One region of the Pandoraea commovens genome, then DNA from elsewhere that is predicted to be linked to it. Evidence: riboswitches for the same ligand, from Rfam matches in the RefSeq annotation. Region 1 holds a riboswitch; the other holds the start of a gene.

What was found. A riboswitch is a leader RNA that binds a small molecule or an ion and turns the genes downstream of it on or off. The one in region 1 is predicted to bind thiamine pyrophosphate.
Region 2: linked by a shared signal. The riboswitch ahead of thiC (phosphomethylpyrimidine synthase ThiC) and the one ahead of NTU39_RS24815 (FAD-dependent oxidoreductase) in region 1 are both predicted to bind thiamine pyrophosphate.

The regions. Positions count from the first base shown of each region.
Region 1 is NZ_CP102780.1:5,508,968-5,517,885, reverse strand. Features, by position in the region: gene NTU39_RS24845 (MFS transporter) at 1-724, shown strand, start outside; gene NTU39_RS24840 (NAD-dependent epimerase/dehydratase family protein) at 836-1,660, shown strand; gene NTU39_RS24835 (SMP-30/gluconolactonase/LRE family protein) at 1,657-2,598, shown strand; gene NTU39_RS24830 (MFS transporter) at 2,760-4,019, opposite strand; gene NTU39_RS24825 (SDR family NAD(P)-dependent oxidoreductase) at 4,146-4,955, opposite strand; gene NTU39_RS24820 (ABC transporter ATP-binding protein/permease) at 5,125-6,912, opposite strand; TPP riboswitch at 7,172-7,291, shown strand; gene NTU39_RS24815 (FAD-dependent oxidoreductase) at 7,425-8,582, shown strand; gene thiS (sulfur carrier protein ThiS) at 8,599-8,796, shown strand; gene NTU39_RS24805 (thiazole synthase) at 8,798-8,918, shown strand, end outside.
Region 2 is NZ_CP102780.1:4,596,615-4,605,532, reverse strand. Features, by position in the region: gene recD (exodeoxyribonuclease V subunit alpha) at 1-1,492, shown strand, start outside; gene paeA (polyamine export protein PaeA) at 1,440-2,801, opposite strand; gene NTU39_RS20690 (hypothetical protein) at 3,270-4,388, shown strand; gene thiC (phosphomethylpyrimidine synthase ThiC) at 4,560-6,476, opposite strand; TPP riboswitch at 6,550-6,648, opposite strand; gene NTU39_RS20680 (hypothetical protein) at 6,748-8,403, opposite strand; gene NTU39_RS20675 (OXA-62 family carbapenem-hydrolyzing class D beta-lactamase OXA-1149) at 8,708-8,918, shown strand, end outside.

The sequences.
Region 1 (8,918 bases):
TTACATCAACGAAGGCCGTGTGGTCGACGCTGCCGCCGATGCCCGCAAGCCGAACCTCGGCTCGATCCTGCGTCAGCGCAACTTCTGGGGTATCGCGCTGCCGCGCTTCTTTGCCGATCCGGTGTGGGGCACGATCGTGTTCTGGATGCCGTTGTACCTCAATCAGGCACGCGGTTTCGATCTGAAGACGATCGCCGCGACCGCGTGGCTGCCGTTCGTCGCGGCCGATATCGGGTGCCTGATGGGCGGCACGGTATCGGTGTGGCTGAACAAGCACTTCAAGATCACGATCTTCAACGGCAAGCGTGTCGTGTTCACCATCGGCGCGATCATCATGACGGCGATGTGCGGTGTGGGCTTCGTGAAAGATCCGATGATGGCGATCTTCCTGTTGTGCCTCGGCGGCTTCGCGCACCAGACGCTCTCCGTCACCGTGATCTCGATGTCGGCCGACCTGTTCCAGCGCAACGAAGTGGCGACGGTCACCGGTCTGGCGGGGCTGTCCGCCGGGATCGGCAACCTGCTCTTCACGCTGGTGATCGGCACGTTCGTGACGGCGGTCGGCTACGCGCCGTTCTTCGTGGCGCTGGGGCTGGGCGATCTGATCGGCGCGGTGATTCTGTGGACGGTGGTCAAGCCGCACATCACGGGCACGGCCACGCCGTCGCCGGTACAGACACGCAAGGGCGCTGGCATCGAGGTCAACCGGACTGCCAATGCGTAGCCAGCGAGACGTTTGAAGATTTAGCGTACGCCGCGCTGCACACTCCCCCTTGGGTGTGCGGCGCGGCGTCGGTTTTGTTGTACCGATGAATCAGGAACAATAAGGATCACTATGAGCCAGCCTTCCGGCAAACCCTTCCGTCGTCTTCTGCTGACTGGAGCAGCGGGCAACCTTGGCAAACAACTGCGCGGCAAGCTCGCGGAGTGGGCGGACATCGTGCGCGTAAGCGACATCGTGCCGATCACCGACACTGCGGCGCACGAAGAGTCGATGCAGGTCGACCTCGCCGACCGTGCGGCCGTGCATGCGCTGCTCGAAGGCGTCGATGCGCTGGTGCACCTCGGCGGCGTGTCCGTCGAAGCGCCGTTCGACGACATCCTGCAAGCGAACATCCTCGGTCTGTACAACGTCTACAGCGCCGCGCAGAAGCAAGGCGTGAAGCGCATCGTCTACGCCAGCTCGAACCACGCCGTCGGCTTCCATCCCGTGACGGAAGTGCTCGACGTCGACGCCCCGCATCGCCCGGACGGCATGTACGGCATTTCGAAGTGCTTCGGCGAAGACCTTTCGCGCTACTACTTCGACCGCTTCGGCCTCGAGACCGTGTGTCTTCGCATCGGCTCGTCGTTCGAGCAGCCGAAGAATCCGCGCATGATGGTGACGTATCTGAGCTACCGCGACTTTGTCGAACTCGTGCGTTGCTCGCTATTCACGAATCGCGTCGGCCACGCGATCGTTTACGGCGTGTCGGATAACCCGACGCTGTGGGTCGACAACACCAAGGCGGCATTCCTCGGCTTCCGTCCGCAAGACAGTTCGGCCGAGTTCGCCGGTCTGTTCCCGGCCAAAGCGCCCGATCCGCAAATGGACGACTGGACGCAACGCTTCCAGGGCGGCCCGTTCGTGTTGATGGGGCCGATGGAGCCGAAGGCGTGAGTGTGGCCGGAGTCTCCATCGAACGGCTGGAGCCGTCGCGCGAGACACCTCACGCGGTCGGCGAAAGCCCGCTCTGGCGTGCCGACGAACAGGCGCTCTACTGGGTCGACATCCCGGCAAAGCAACTGCATCGCGTGACACCCGCCGACGGCGAACACCGTCAGTGGACGTTCCCCGAGCAGGTCGCGTGCTTCTCGTTCGACACGGCGGGCACGTTGCTCGCCGCGTGTGAGACGGGGGTGTTCGCGGTACGGCTGGGTGCGCCAGGCGACGTGGCCGCGTCAGCGTGGACGCGTCTGGCTGCCCCCGAATTTCCGGCCTCGGGCATGCGTTTCAACGATGGACGTTGCGACCGTCAGGGCCGCTTCTGGGCGGGCACGATGGTGGCGGATATGTCGCTCGCGAGCGACGCCGGATCGCTCTATCGCTTCGATGCAAAGGACGGACTGTCCGCGCCGCTCGTTGATGGACTCGTCACACAGAACGGTCTAGGCTTCTCGCCAGACAGCCGCACGATGTATCTGAGCGATTCGCATCCGACGGTGCGTCGCGTGTGGGCGTTCGATTTCGATGCCGACAGCGGCGCGATTCGCAACCGGCGTCTGTTCGTCGACATGAACCAGTACCCGGGGCGCCCCGATGGCGCAGCCGTCGACGCCGACGGGTGTTACTGGACGTGCGCCAACGACGGCAGCCGGTTGCTGCGCTTCACACCGGTGGGTGTGCTGGACCGTGAGATCGTGTTGCCAGTGTCGAAGCCGTCGATGTGTGCGTTCGGCGGACGCGATTTCGACACGTTGTTCGTCACGTCGATTCGTCCCGGCACGAACGCGAACGAACACGACGGTCACGTCTTCGCCGTGCGATGCGGCGTGCAAGGATTACCGGAAGTGCCGTATTCGGGCGAGGTGGACGCGCGGCCGGTAGCAAGGGTGTAGGCGGGGGTACGAAGGTGGCGACGCCGCGCGGTAGTGCATAAGCGGCGCGCACTGAAGCGGTTCCGGGTTGGCTGGCTTACACAATGGCCATCCGGTGAGGCGGCGGGACGTCGGAGCGATCGTGGTGTTCGATCCGGCGTCCCGTTTTGCCATGCTGATGCTTAATGCACGAAATCGGTCGAGACGAGCGACTTGCCGCGCGTCTCGGGCAGCAGCAACGCGCACACGACGACGAGCAGATAGCCGCCGCCCGCGACCATCCCGATGGCCTTCACGAGCGAACCGGTCTGCGCGAGCGTGCCCACTGCGATGGGGAAGAACGATCCGATGCCGCGCCCGAGGTTGTAGCAGAAGCCCTGACCCGAGCCGCGAATGTGGTTCGGATACAGCTCCGTGAGATACGCACCGATGCCCGCGAAAATGCCCTGCACGACGATGCCCAGCGGGAAGCCGAGCATCAGCATGGCACTGTCGGTGATCGGCAGCATCGTGTAGACCATCCCGAGCACGAACGATGCGATGGCGAAGAAGATGAATGCGCCACGGCGTCCGAGCTTGTCCGAGAGAATCGCGCCGACGATATAGCCCACGAACGAGCCGACGATCAGCACGATCAGGTAAGCGCTCGTGTTGAACACCGACAAGCCGCGTACCGTCTTCAGATACGTCGGCAGCCACGTCGTGATCGCGTAATAACCGCCGAGCATGCCGGTGCACAGCAGACTGCCGAGGATCGTCGTCTTCAGATGCGCGGGGGCGAAGATCTGCGTGAAGTTGCTCTGTAACTGACCTTCGGCGATCTTGCGTCGCGTTTGCGTGAAGATCTCCGGGTCCGACACGTTGCGACGCACATACGTGATCCACACCGCAGGCAGAATCCCGATCCAGAAGCACGCACGCCATGCGTAGCCTTCATCGAGCACTGCAAAGAAGAACCAGTACAGCAGCGCGGCGGCGGCCCAGCCGACCGACCAGCTACTCTGCACAGTGCCGACTGCTTTCGCGCGATGCTGCGGCGAGCGAATCATCTCGCCCATCATCATCGTGACGACGGTCCACTCGCCGCCGAAGCCGATGCCCTGCAACGTGCGCGTCACGAGCAACTGCCAGAACGAATTCGTGAAGCCCGAGAGAAACGTGAACAGGCAGAAGGTGGCAATCGTCCATTGCAGCACGCGCACGCGGCCATAGCGATCCGCAAGAATGCCCGCGAGCCATCCGCCGACGGCCGACGAGATGAGCGAGCTGGTCGCGATCATGCCCGCCTCGCCCTTCGTCATGCCCCACGCGGCAATGAGTGTGGGGATCAGGAACGAATAGATCATGAAGTCGAACGCGTCGACGGCATAGCCGCCAAAGCCCGCATACAGGGCCTTGCGCTCCTTCGTGTTGAGTTCTTGGAACCAGGAAAAAAACGCCATGAAGACTCCTCGGTGGATCGTGTGCTTGTCGTTATGTGTGCGACGTGTGGTTGTTGTGTATCGATGTCGGGCATCGATGGTCGGGTCCACGTCTGACCCGGTGATCGGTGGATTCTCGGCGCCGTATCAGAGTGTCAGGCCGCCATCGACATGAATCACCTGGCCGGTGATTTGCCGTGCGTGCGGTCCGAGCAGGAAGACGGCAAGGGCGGCGATGTCGTCGGGCTCGCAGAGGCGTCCGGTTGGTGTGGCGTCGGCCGCGCGCTGCCATGCGGCCGGATCGATGGCCGAGTGGCCGCTGTCCTTGCGCGTGTAGCCGGGCGCAACGCAATTGATCGTCACCCCTGCGCGGGCGTACTCGGCGGCGGCGCTTTTCGCCAACGCTTCGATGGCCGCCTTGGCGGCGGCAGTCGCCGGGAATCCCGGTTGGTTCGGCGCGAAGCGATGCGCTACGAACGAGCTGACGGCGACCACGCTGCCTTGCGACGAACGTTGGAGATCGGGCAGCGCGTGACGCAGCAACGCGGCGAATGCGCCGGGCATGGCGGCGAGCGTGCGTGCGAAGGCCTCGTCGTCTATATCGGTCAGTGACTGACGCGTGGCGAAGCCCGCGTTGCTCACGATCTGATCGACCGGGCCGAAGGCGTCATGCGCGGCGTCGACGAGTCGCGCGGCGGACTGCGCGTGCGTCAGATCGCCGAACCATGTGGCGCACTGCGCACCGGCGTCTTCGCATGCGCGACGTACCTCAGTGAGCCGCGCCTGACTGACATCGGACGCGCCGCGTGTGTGCAGCAGCAAGCGTGTGTCAGGAGAGGCGAGACGGCGGGCGATGGCCGCGCCGATGCCGGACGCGGCGCCGGTGACGACAACGGTGCGTCCGTCGCGCTGAGAGGAATTCGGCGACAGGCCGGACGAGGAATCTGAAGGAATCACGATGAGCCCGGAGATAGCCTGAAGGGGTGCTCGTGATTATGCCAAACCGTCTCGGTGCCGGGACAGCCGCGTCAATATTATTTACGAAGTGAACAAAGTGGAGGAATCGCCCGGTGGGAATGGTACGGGGCGACGTGAGATCTGCCGCCCCTACGTCGTCACTATGCCGTCACCATGCCGCGCCGACTACCCGAGGCGGATCGATCTCAGTCGCCGCGTGCAACGTCATCGTGTGCTGATGGAAGCGGGCCAGCGTGTCGCGGTGGGCCACGCTGACGATGGCCGTGTCGGGCAGTTGCGCGTGCAGTGCGTCGTACACGGCTTCTTCGGTTTCGACATCGAGCGCGCTCGTCGCTTCGTCCAGAAACAGGAAGTCGGGCTTTTGCAGCAGTGCGCGCGCGGCCGCCAGTCGCTGTTGCTCGCCGCCGGAAAGACGTCGCGCCCAATGCGCCGAGGTCAGCAGGTCGTCGCCGTATTGTCCGAGGTTCACGGCGTTCAGGGCGTCGCGGCACTCGGCATCGGTGAACGTGTCGGGCGACGACGGGAACGCGAGTGCGGCCTTGAGCGTGTCGATGGGCAGATAGCTTTGCTGCGAGAGGAACAGCACGCGGGCGTTGGCGGGGACTTCGATGCGTCCGCTGCCGAACGGCCAGAGACCGGCAAGGGCGCGCAGCATGGTGCTCTTGCCGCAACCGGAGCGGCCGCGCACCAGCCAGCGCGAGCCGGGCGCGAAGGCGAACGACCCGGCGGCCGTAAGCGGCGCGCCGTTCGGTAGCGACAGCCGCAGGTCGGCGGCGGTGTAGGCAGGGGCGTCACTGGCCGTCACCACGGCGATGCCGCCCTGAGGGTGCGGTGTGGCGTCGATGACGCGTGTGAATTCGCGCAGACGGTTGATCGTTGCCTTCCAGTCGGCCAGCGTCGAAAAGCTATTCACGAACCAGGAGAAACCGTCGCTCACTTGCCCGAAGGCATCGATGATTCGCATCAGCACGCCCAGCGTGAACGCGCCTGCGAAGTAGCGGGGTGCTGCTGCCATGATCGGAAAGACGATGGCGATCTGCGCGTAGATCGAGTTCGCGAAGATCAGGCGTTTCGTCACGACCATGATCTGCCACCAGTTGTCGCGCACCGCGCCGAACGCCGACTTCAGACGCGATAACTCCGCGCCCTCGCCACGATAGAGCGCGACCTGCTCGGCCGATTCACGCAGTCGCACCAGCAGAAAACGAAAGTCGGCTTCGACCTGTTGCTGCCGGTAGCTGAGTCCGACGAGCGGGCGGCCGACTTTGAAGATCAGGAATGAACCGACGATGGCGTACAGCGCGGCGACCCACACCATGTAGCCTGGAATCGTCACGTTCATCCCCGCCAGCACGAAGGACACCGCGCCCGAGATCGTCCACAGAATCGTGATGAAGGAGAACAGCGAGACGAGCGTCGTCAACAAGTCGAGCGACAGCGCGAGCGACGAACTGACGAGCGTGCGGATGTCTTCCGAAATGCGCTGGTCGGGGTTGTCGGCGAGGTGATCGCGTTCGATGCGGTAGTAAGCGCGATGCGCGAACCACTTCGTGAGGTTCGCGTCCGTCACCCACTGACGCCAGCGGATCTCCAGCATCTGACGGAAGTAAGTGCGGAAGGTCGCAATGATGATGAAGCTGAACGCCAGCACCGCGAACTCTGCGAGCGACGACTTGAAGACCGGCCAGTTGCGCTTGTCGAGCGCGTCGTAAAAGCTGGCGTTCCACGCGTTGAGCCGCACGTTGATGAACACGACGGCGAGGTTCAGGGCGATCACGAGCGCGAGCAGGCGTCGACCCTCCCAGCGCTTCTCCGAGACCCAGTAGGGACGGATCAGTTGCCAGGCGGTGGGATGTTTGGGTGGTTTAGGCGGTGGTGCGGCGGTGTCGCCCGAGGGTTGCGGGGCGTGTGGCGTGTGGGTCGGCGTGTTGGCCATGATCGTCGGGCGGCGCGGCCGCAGTGGGGCAACGTTGTTATCTATACGTTTCGCACATATGGCCCATTTGACCGCAGTTCCCGATGGTGCGTTGCACGATTTACGGCCTGAGCCGCGCGTGACGGGGATTTTCAGTTTACGGACCGTTACAAGCGGCCGGAATCAGGGACGGGAGATCTCAAAAAACGAGACGCGACGAGCGTGCAATCGCCCGGGAAGCCTGCTTGCACGGGCGTTGGCATCTATGTTGTAATGGCTCCGGGCGAAACAGGGGTGCTCCGTAATTGGCGTAGTCACGTCAAAGAAGTCACGGGGCTGAGAGAGACCCTTTGCACCCGACCCGGGTAATACCGGCGTGGGAAGTTTCCGACTCCTCCATTGGGGTAAGGTGGCCATCACCGTTTCGTCCTTTTGCTTTCATGAGGAAAGGGCCCCATGCGTTGCCTTCCACAACATTCTTCGTATTCCCCTGAGTGCCTGCGCGCCGTGATGGCTTGCGCGGCAATGCGCGTATGAGCGCGACGGCTGCCATTTCCCCTTCGCGTTCGGCCGTGTCGCGTCCCGACATTGCCGTGCTGGGCGGCGGGCTGTCCGGCCGTCTGCTCGCGTGGCAACTGATTGGCGCCGGCGCGCGCGTGGCGCTTTACGAGCGGGGCGATGCCGATGGCTCGTCCGCCGCTGGCTGGGTCGCCGCCGCCATGCTCGCGCCGCTGGCCGAGGCCGCCGTGGCCGAGCCGAGCATCGTCGAGATGGGCGCGGTCGGACTTGAGCGCTGGCCTGCGCTGATCGACGGCCTTCCCGAACACGTCTTCTTCCAACGCAACGGCACGCTGGTCGTGTGGCATCAGCCCGACCGCGCCGAGGCCGTGATGTTCGACCGTCGCATGCGTGCGAATGCACCGCCCGAACTGCTGCGTGGCGGCGTCGAACGGATTTCGGGTGCACAACTGAAGGATGTGGAACCGGCGCTCGCCGGACGTTTCCAGGAAGGCTGGCTGCTGCCGAACGAAGGGCAACTGGATAACCGTCAGTTATTGCGTGCGCTGGCCGCAGGACTTGCGAAGGCGGGCGCGGACCTGCACTGGAACACCGAAATTGCCGAGGGCGAATATCCGGATGCCGGTCTGGTCATCGACTGTCGCGGACTGGGCGCACGCGAAGCGCTCACCCAGCTGCGCGGTGTGCGTGGCGAGGTGGTGCGCATTCACGCACCGGGAATCGGTCTGCGTCGCCCGGTGCGCCTGTTGCACCCGCGCTATCCGATCTACATCGCGCCCAAGGAAAACGATCTGTACGTGATCGGGGCGACCGAACTCGAATCGGAAGATATGTCGCCGATGACCGTGCGCTCGGCGCTCGAACTGCTCTCGGCGGCGCACTCGCTGAACCCGGCGTTCGGCGAGGCGCGCATCGTTGAGCTGAACGTCAATTGCCGCCCGGCGCTGCCCGACCATCTGCCGCGCGTGCAGTGGGACGGCGCACGGTTGCTGCGCGTGAACGGTCTGTACCGTCACGGCTATCTGCTCGCACCGGCGGTCACCGGCGAAGCGTGCGCGCTGGCGCAGGCATTGATGCAATCGAGGAGCGCGCCGTCGGGATCGGCGGACGCGTTCGACTGGGAGACGTGGCGAGCCAGCCGGCCGTGGCCGGAACTGTTTCGTCAGGCATGAGAGGAAGCGGTACGCAATGGACATCCATATCAATCAACAGATGCTGAGCGTGGCCGACACGGCGACGCTGGCCGAGGCGCTCGCCGCCTACGGCGCCAAGCCGCCTTTCGCGGCGGCAATCAACGGGCAATTCGTGCCCAAGACGCAATACGCCGCGCGCGCACTCGCGCAGGGCGACAAGATCGATGTCGTGCAACCGGTGGCCGGAGGCTGAAATGAACGCATTCACCGAATCGAACAACGTGGCCGCAAGCAGCACGCGTGATGCGCTCACGCTCTACGACACCCGCTTCGGCAGCCGCTTCCTGCTCGGCACGGCGCGTTATCCGTCGCTGC
Region 2 (8,918 bases), 910 kb from region 1:
CAACCTGCGCGTTGCGCTGGCGGCACCCACCGGTAAAGCGGCGCAGCGTATGCAGGAAGCTTTGACGGCACGTCAGGACTTGCCGGAAACCGTGCGACTCGCGCTCCCCGAAGCAGCGGTGACGTTGCATCGACTGCTCGGTGTATTGCCGGAGTCGGCGGAGCAGGTCGGGCGACGCTTTCGTCATCACGCAGGCAACCCGTTGCCCTATGACCTGATCGTGGTGGACGAAGCGTCCATGATCGATTTGTCGATGGCGACGCAACTGCTGGAAGCGGTGCCGGAGGGGGCGCGTCTGGTATTGCTGGGCGACAAGGATCAGTTGGCGGCCGTCGAGGCGGGAGCGGTGTTCGGTGAACTGAGCGCCCAACGAGGGTTTTCGCCATCGATGCGCATGCAGTTGCTGTCGGCGCTCGGCTGGCCGTCAAACGACTTACCTACCTCGGGCCCGCTGGCCGTGAGCGGCGCCAGCGTGTCGAAATCGAGCGCTGTGCCGACGGCGCAAGGTCAGGCGCGACGCGGTTTGGAGGACGCCGTCGTCTGGCTGGAGCGCACCTATCGCTTTGGCGCGAACTCGGCGATTGGCCGTCTGGCCACGGCCATCAAGACAGGGAAGGTCATCGATGCCCGTAAGGAGTTCACTGTTGCCGAGAGCGTGTCCGGCCGCACGAATACCGGACGAGGAGCGAGTGCCGCACACGCCGAAGCCGACTCGGTGGACCGCGTGCTGCTAAGCGAAGATGGCGGAATTCAGTTGTCGCCAGCCACACTCAACGCGCTGGCCGATGGCTACGGCGAATACCTTGATGCGCTCGCTCAGGCTTTTTCGACGATTGAACAGTTAGGCGATCCCGCTGCGGCCACGACGGCAGACATTGCGATGGTCGCTCAGCCTGTCTTTGCTGCTTTTGGGAAGTTTCGCGTGCTGTGCGCGACGCGGGGCGGCCGACGGGGCGTCGAGTTTCTCGGCGCACAACTGACGGCGCTGCTGGCGCGTCGTGCGGGCGTGGCGTTGGGTGCGGGGGGCGGCGCGTGGTTTGCGGGGCGTCCGGTGCTTGTGACGCAGAACGAATACGCGCTGAACCTCTTCAACGGCGATATCGGCATTGCGTTGCCTCTAGGTCCTTCCGGCACGTTGCGTGTGACGTTCGCCACGCCGGACGGTGGCTATCGCCTTTACTCGCCTGCAAGTTTGCCCGCGCACGAAACGGCGTTCGCGATGACGATTCACAAGTCGCAGGGATCGGAATTCGAGCGTGTGGCGATTGTGCTGCCGGAGCAGGCGAGCCGGGTGCTATCGCGAGAACTGATCTATACGGGAGTCACGCGTGCGCGCCGGGAGGCGTGGCTGTATGCGCCGTGGCCGGTGATCGCCTCGGCCATCGCGCGCCCGACGCAGCGCGATGGCGGTCTGACCGACCGTCTGACGGAGGTGCTGGCTACGATGTCTGATTCTCCGACGGATTCGCGTTCAGCTTTGCCGCTGCGATAGCAGCCTCGGCGACGGCACCGATGCGGGTGACGAGCAACTGGTCGATCTTGTAGTTGTCGATGTCGACCACTTCGAACTTGTAGCCCGCCGCTTCGGTGGCTTCCGACTTCTTCGGAATGCGCTTGAGCTGATAGATCATGAACCCGGCGATGGTCTCGAACTCGCCCTCACCGGGGAGTTCGTCGATATCGAGCGCCTTTTTCACGTCCTCGACGGACGTGACACCATCGACAAGCCATGAGTGCTCGTCACGTTGCACGATCTGGTCTTCGTCGGCCGGGTGGACGACATCGCCCATGAGGGCGCCAACGATGTCGTTAAGCGTCACCACACCGACCACCAGACCGTACTCGTTGATGATGACGGCGAAGCCTTCGCGGGTTTCCTTAAAGCGTGCCAGCGCTTCGGACAGATTGAGCGTGTCCGGAATCACCAGCAGTTTCTTGGCGTAGAGACGATCCAGATTGCGGATCACGCTGGAGAGGTCTTCGCTCGCAATGCGCTGGAGCAGGTCCTTCGAGTCGACGTAACCGAGCACGTTGTCGATTTCGTCGCGACACACGAGATACTTCGAATGCGGACTTTCCGTGATTTTCTGACGGATGCTGCGCTCGTCTTCGGCGATGGTGAAGTACACCACGTCGTCGCGGAAGGTCATGACCGAGCCAACGGTGCGTGACTCCAGTTCGAACACGTTCTCGATCAGATGCAGTTCCTGCTTGCGCAGCACGCCAGCCTGCGCACCGGCACCGACCATGGCTGCGATGTCTTCCGACGTGATGTTGTCGATCGCATGGGTCGGCAGTTTGAACATGCGCAAAAACAGGTTCGCTACGCCGTTGAAGACGTAGACCAAAGGACGCAGGATTTTCAGGCAAAGCAGCATCGGATCGATGATGGCCATCGCGACGCGCTCAGGATTGACCATGGCGAGACGCTTCGGAATCAGATCGGCGAACTGGATGAAGGCGATCGTGATGAACAGGAACGATCCGATACCGGCCAGTCGCAGGGCGAGTGCTTCGTCGGTGAATGGCGAGAGCCAATTGAACAGGTAGCTGGTGAGGAAGCTTTCGCCGAGCACACCGCCGAGCACGGCGACGGCATTCACGCCGATCTGAACGACGGTGAAGAAATTGCCCGGCTGTTCCTTGAGCGCGAGCACTTTGACGGCTTGCTCGTCGCCCTTCTCCATGAGCACCTGAAGTTTGGTGCGCTTGGCCGCAGTGAGCGAGATTTCGGCAGCGGAAAAGAAGGCGCTTGCCAGCACCAGCAAAAGAATACTGAAAAGAAAACCGTAACCACTCATATTGTTGTCCCTGTAAGTGCGAGTGCGGAAACATAGCCGCGACGCAGGCCGGACCGGTTCGCACGGGAGTGGGTCCGGGAGCAGGGAGACATTTCAAAACAAGGCCGGCGGGCCATCATTTTGAGATGCCTTCGGGCTAGAGCGCGGGAGCAGCGTACCCGCTGGGCGGGACGCGTCAGCCGCGTCGGCTGTACCGCTGTCCGATAGCATGCCATAAGTTCGGGGCACTCCGACAGCGCGACCCCTGCGTACCCGACGCGCACCGGGCGCACTCCGGACGCTCTCAGGCGGCGCGGCTGTCCACTCCGAGGCGGTCGCTTGCACGAGCTGCGAGAGTCAGCGTGCAGAACCGAAAATTCGCGAACGACCGTTCGGGCATCGTGGACGCTGTCTTGACCACGCCTCCCGGCGACGTCGAGACAGTGGTGCACACCACGCTTCTCCCTTCCCCTATTTGAGGACTTATCGATGACTTTCGGTATGCAGTTCGCGAATCACGCCCCCGTCATGGGCGGCCTTGCCCCGATGCCCGTCACACTTCATCCCGGCGGAATCAATAACGTCGTGGATATGCCACTTACGGGCATCGAAAATATACGAAGCGCTCGCCTGGACCATCCCGGGACCCCGCATGCGTTGCAGGCGACCGCCGTTGCGCAATCGTCGAGTTACGCGGCTCGCGAGATGGGTCGTCTTCAGTTCGAAGCCGATTTCGCGAGCGTTTCGTCGCAAGAAAACCGGTCGGGCGAGACATCTTCAGGGGGGCTCGAGGATGTCGACAGTGTGGATGTCCTTGAGGCACCCATGACCGGCGAATCCCTGGCGTCCCTTCTCGCACCACGTGTCGCGCAACCGGTCCTCCCGCTCGCGGCGGTGGCCACGTTGCACGTCTGTGCCAGTTCGCATCAGGTCAGCACCCGTGCCGCATCGCTTGACGGGCGCAATCACCCGGTCGTCATGCCGGACGGACGCAGCGAACGCGCGCAAGTCTGTCGCGACATCGTCAACGGTTCATTGCTCGGCACGGACGGTCGCAACGGTACGGTGCCGTTCGAGCCGACGCGTGCCGACGTGACGAAGACGGTGGCGGACACGGCGCGTCGATGGACTGGCAAGCCCGCACTGGCAGGCAAGAAGGAGTGGTCGACGGCATGTCTGGTGCGCGAGACGCCGGACAAATTCATCGGCAAGCTGAACGCGCGCCTGCAAGCCGGCACGCGGCCCATGCCCGCGAGCGAAAGCACCGAGTGGATGCTTCGTGTGGGGTTTGCTGCCGGTCTGCCGATGCATCAGGCGATTGTGCGCGGCGATCTGCCCGAGTCCATCGGGTTGGGCACGGACGAGTGGGCGAAGCTCGCTCTAGGCGTCGAACAACTGGGGGAGCGTCACTGGGAGATGCGCCACACCGAAGTGATGGACGCCGCAGCCATGCCTGCGACGAACACGGAGGCATTCACCGCGCTGGCAACGTCGATGTCTTCGGTCGCCAAGCACATCGCGACAGAGCGGCTGCGCAACTACCTCACGCAGCGTGGCGTGCCCACGGTGCCGGCCGCCGTTACCAGCGAGTCGCCTTCCGTCGTATAACGACGGTGTCAAACCTGTCAGCGATATCGTCCGCCTGACTGGGGCAAGAGCAGTCGGCAACGCCATCGCAATAAAAAACGCGCCCGGTATTACCCGGGCGCGTTCTGCTTGCTAGACGATGATTTGCCGCACGCGACAGCGGCGTCGATGCCACCGTCGCTCACGGGCTAATCAGGTGCGACGATAGATTTCGGCGCCGCTCTTCACGAACTCGACCGCCTTGACCTCCATCCCTTGCTTGAGGGCAGCTTCGTCGGTAAGTCCTTGCTTGGCGGCGTAATCGCGCACGTCCTGCGTGATCTTCATCGAGCAGAAGTGCGGTCCGCACATCGAGCAGAAGTGAGCGACCTTGGCGGAATCCTTCGGCAGCGTCTCGTCGTGGAATTCACGCGCCTTGTCCGGGTCGAGACCGAGGTTGAACTGGTCTTCCCAGCGGAATTCGAAGCGTGCCTTCGACAGCGCATTGTCACGAATCTGCGAACCCGGGTGACCCTTGGCGAGGTCGGCCGCGTGGGCTGCGAGCTTGTACGTGATGATGCCTTCCTTGACGTCGTCCTTGTTCGGCAAGCCAAGGTGTTCCTTCGGCGTGACGTAGCACAGCATGGCCGTGCCGTACCAGCCGATGGTGGCCGCGCCGATACCCGACGTGATGTGGTCGTAACCCGGGGCGATGTCCGTGGTCAGCGGTCCGAGCGTGTAGAACGGGGCTTCGTCGCAGTACTCGAGCTGGAGATCCATGTTCTCCTTGATGAGCTGCATCGGCACGTGGCCCGGGCCTTCGATCATGACCTGCACGTCGTGCTTCCACGCGATTTGCGTGAGTTCGCCCAGCGTCTTGAGTTCGGAGAGTTGCGCTTCGTCGTTGGCGTCGTAGATCGAGCCGGGACGCAGACCGTCGCCCAGCGAGAACGCGACGTCATAGGCCTTCATGATTTCGCAGATCTCTTCGAAGTGCGTGTACAGGAAGCTTTCCTTGTGGTGTGCGAGGCACCACTTGGCCATGATCGAGCCGCCGCGGCTGACGATACCCGTCATGCGGTTGGCCGTCATCGGCACATACGCGAGACGCACGCCAGCGTGGATCGTGAAGTAGTCGACGCCTTGCTCGGCTTGCTCGATGAGCGTGTCGCGGAACATTTCCCACGTCAGGTCTTCGGCCTTGCCGTTGACCTTTTCGAGCGCCTGATAGATCGGCACCGTGCCGATCGGCACCGGGCTGTTACGCAGAATCCATTCGCGCGTTTCGTGAATGTGCTTGCCGGTCGACAGATCCATGACCGTGTCGCCGCCCCAGCGGATCGCCCACGTCATCTTGTCCACTTCCTCGCCGATCGACGACGTCACGGCCGAGTTGCCGATGTTCGCGTTGATCTTCACGAGGAAGTTGCGGCCGATGATCATCGGCTCGGATTCCGGGTGGTTGATGTTGTTCGGGATGATGGCGCGCCCGCGCGCGATCTCTTCGCGCACGAATTCCGGCGTGATTTCGGCGGGAATGCTGGCGCCGAAATGCTGGCCCGGGTGCTGACGCGTGAGCAGCTTCGCCAGGCGCTCGCCCTGCGGACCGGCGGCGCGCACGCTTTCGATGTATTCCTGACGGCGCAGGTTTTCACGAATCGCGATGTATTCCATCTCGGGCGTGATGATGCCCTGACGCGCGTAGTGCATCTGCGTCACGTTCTTGCCGGCCTTGGCGCGGCGCGGGGTGCGATGCAGGCCCGGGAAGCGCAGGTCAGCGGTGGCGCTGTCGTTAGCGCGCTCAAGGCCGTAGGCGGAGCTCAGGCCCGGCAGCGCTTCGGTGTCGCCGCGCTCTTCGATCCACTTCGCGCGCAGCGCTGGCAGGCCGGAGCGGATGTCGATGGTCGCGTTCGGATCGGTGTACGGGCCCGAGCAGTCGTAGACGTAGATCGGCGGATTCTTCTCGCCGCCGAAGCTCGTGGGCGTGTCGGCTTGCGAGATTTCGCGCATCGGGACCTGAATGTCCGGGCGCGAGCCTTCGACGTAGATCTTGCGGGAATTGGGCAGCGGTGCGATCGCAGCTTCGTCCACGCGCGCGTTGGCTGAGAGGAACTTCGGATTGGCGTTCATGCAATGTCTCCTGGCGGGGCACGTGTTGACGCCGACAATTTCGGCGCAAAGCGGCTCAGGAGCATGAACGGGGGCGAGGAATTTCTACGCTCCCTGCGCTGGCATTATCCAGATCAGGTTCTAAGGGTATTTCTCACCCACAACTCACGTTGCAGGACCCCTGCGCTTAGCTTTGCGGCAACGATACACCGACACGCCGGGCAAAACAAGCACGATGTGTCCCGAAAAACGTGAACTGAAAATGGTGCGGTGCGACATGCCGACGGGCGCTTCAACCGTCCTGCGCGACCCGCACCTCGCGTTGAAAGTCGCGCGGCATCAGGCGTAGTGCATCGCGGAAAAAGCGCCGGTCGGGCGGCGGCAGCATCGGCAGTACACGACCGAGCGATTGCGCGGCGTGGAATGCCTGCGGCGAGTCGCCGTCCTGATGCAGCGCGAACCACAGCATTTCGAACCACAGATTGGCGAGCTGCAATGGCTCGAAACGTACGCGTCCCTCCTCGTGGTCGGCGAGCGTTGTAGCCACAACGTCGGTCCAGCGCAGGAAACCTTTGGCGCGCGAGAAGGGCGCGCCGAATGGCTGGACGGCGTCGAGAAAGGCATCGACTGCGAGGGGCGTGCTCGCGCGCAGCGTCTCCAGATCGGGATCGCGTCGCACCGGGACAGCGCCTCGTGCAATGCGCAGCAGGAACACCGTATTCCAGACGGAATTCCCGCCCACACCGAAGCGGTCGCAAATCCACTCCGATAAGCCGATCCACCGCAATGCCTGACGCTGGACTTCGGCCGCTGCAAGCCTTCTGCCCGGATCGATCAGCGCCCCTTGCCAGAACAGCCAGAGCGACAGGCCGATGTTGGCGGCCACGTGCTGAGCCAGCTCGATGGAGTCGGCTTCGAACGCGGCTTGCAGGGCGTCCGAGAAGGCGGCCAGCGCGTCGGCGGCGGATTGCGCACGGGCAGGCATCGGACCATTGCGCGCGGCGTGCGACTTGTGCAGCAGCGCCTGGAGATTGCGGCTCTCGAAGCGAATGCGCGGGTTGTAGACGAGACACGGGGCGAGCGACGCGTCGTCGCTGATGCGTTGCAGATGCGCGAACGCGCCCGGCTCATCACGCAATGCGTAGGCCTGCCATGCCTGCACGATCCAGTGCATGGCACGTAACGTCGGCGAGCCGGGCTGGCTCGCGCCGAAGGTGGCCGCGAGTGTGGCCAAGGTCTGTTTCGTGCGCGCGGCGTCTCCCATGCGACGCCACACGATGGTCTCGGCGAGCAGCGCAATGCCACGCTGTACGTCGTCCACGGCACACACCTGCGCCGCGTGGAACGACGGGATCGCGCCCGTGCGCTGGCGTCTGGCTTCGCTTGGCGTCGCAGGCGGTGACGGCGAGAAGAACACGCCGTCCTGCATGTCGCGCTTGCCGAGCGTCAGGTGATGCCAGAACGCAATGTCCTGCATGACGTAATCGAGTGCGGGTGACTGAGCGTCCGGCGTGCTGTCCTGCGGCAAACCGAGAAACGCAGCGATCGCGCGGCGCGGATCGGCGGGTGTCGTGTCGCCGATGGCGACTTCGATACGCGACATCTCGTGCGCTGCGAGCCAGAAGGGGCCCTTGCCACGTCCGCGCGTCGGGAGCAGACGCACATCGGCGTGCCGGTCATCGCCCCAGCCGACTGCGACGCCCCATCGCGCAAAGTCAGAAAACGCGCGGCTGATGAGCATGCGCAGATCGCCCCCGAGGCCCGCCTGACCGAAGCGGATCTTGAGCGACGCAAGCGTCACCGGCGACGCCTCGAAATGCGCGGCGTAATAGACGCGCATCAGCAACCACAGGCTTTGGTATCGCACCGGCTGACCGTCGATTTTCTGCGGCGCGTCGAGTCGCACGACGAGTGCGGGAGCGAGCGACGGTTCGGTGGTGTCGTTCATGTTGACTGAGTAACTCGGGCAGCAAGCATGGCAGGGACCGGCGACGCGCATTGCGTCGCGAACGGCGTGCACACGTTCCACGTGTTCATGGAAGGGGCGAGCCGATGATACGGCGGTTACGTCGGTTACGGTAGCTTTGCTTTGCAGCTGTCGAAACGCGCACTAAGCTGCAAACGCATTTCGAAAATGCAGTGCCTGGCCAGCGCGACGCGTATCGGCAGCGACGACGGTTTCGATGTCGCTGCCACCCTCGGTGTGTCATCGCTATGTCACCCACAAGCTTCTTGAAAATAAGGATAACGAAATGAAACGAATTCTCTCTCGCTGGCGCCGCGTGGCCGTCATGCTGCGCCTGGCGTCGTCGGTCGTCGCGTATGGTGTGCTGCCTTCGCCAGCACACGCGCTGGAATTGTCGCGGGCGTCAGCAGCGGGAGCACCTTCCGTGGCAGCCCCCGTCCACCTGACCGAGCGCGCCGACTGGGGCAAGTTCTTCGCGGCGGAAAACGTGAAGGGCA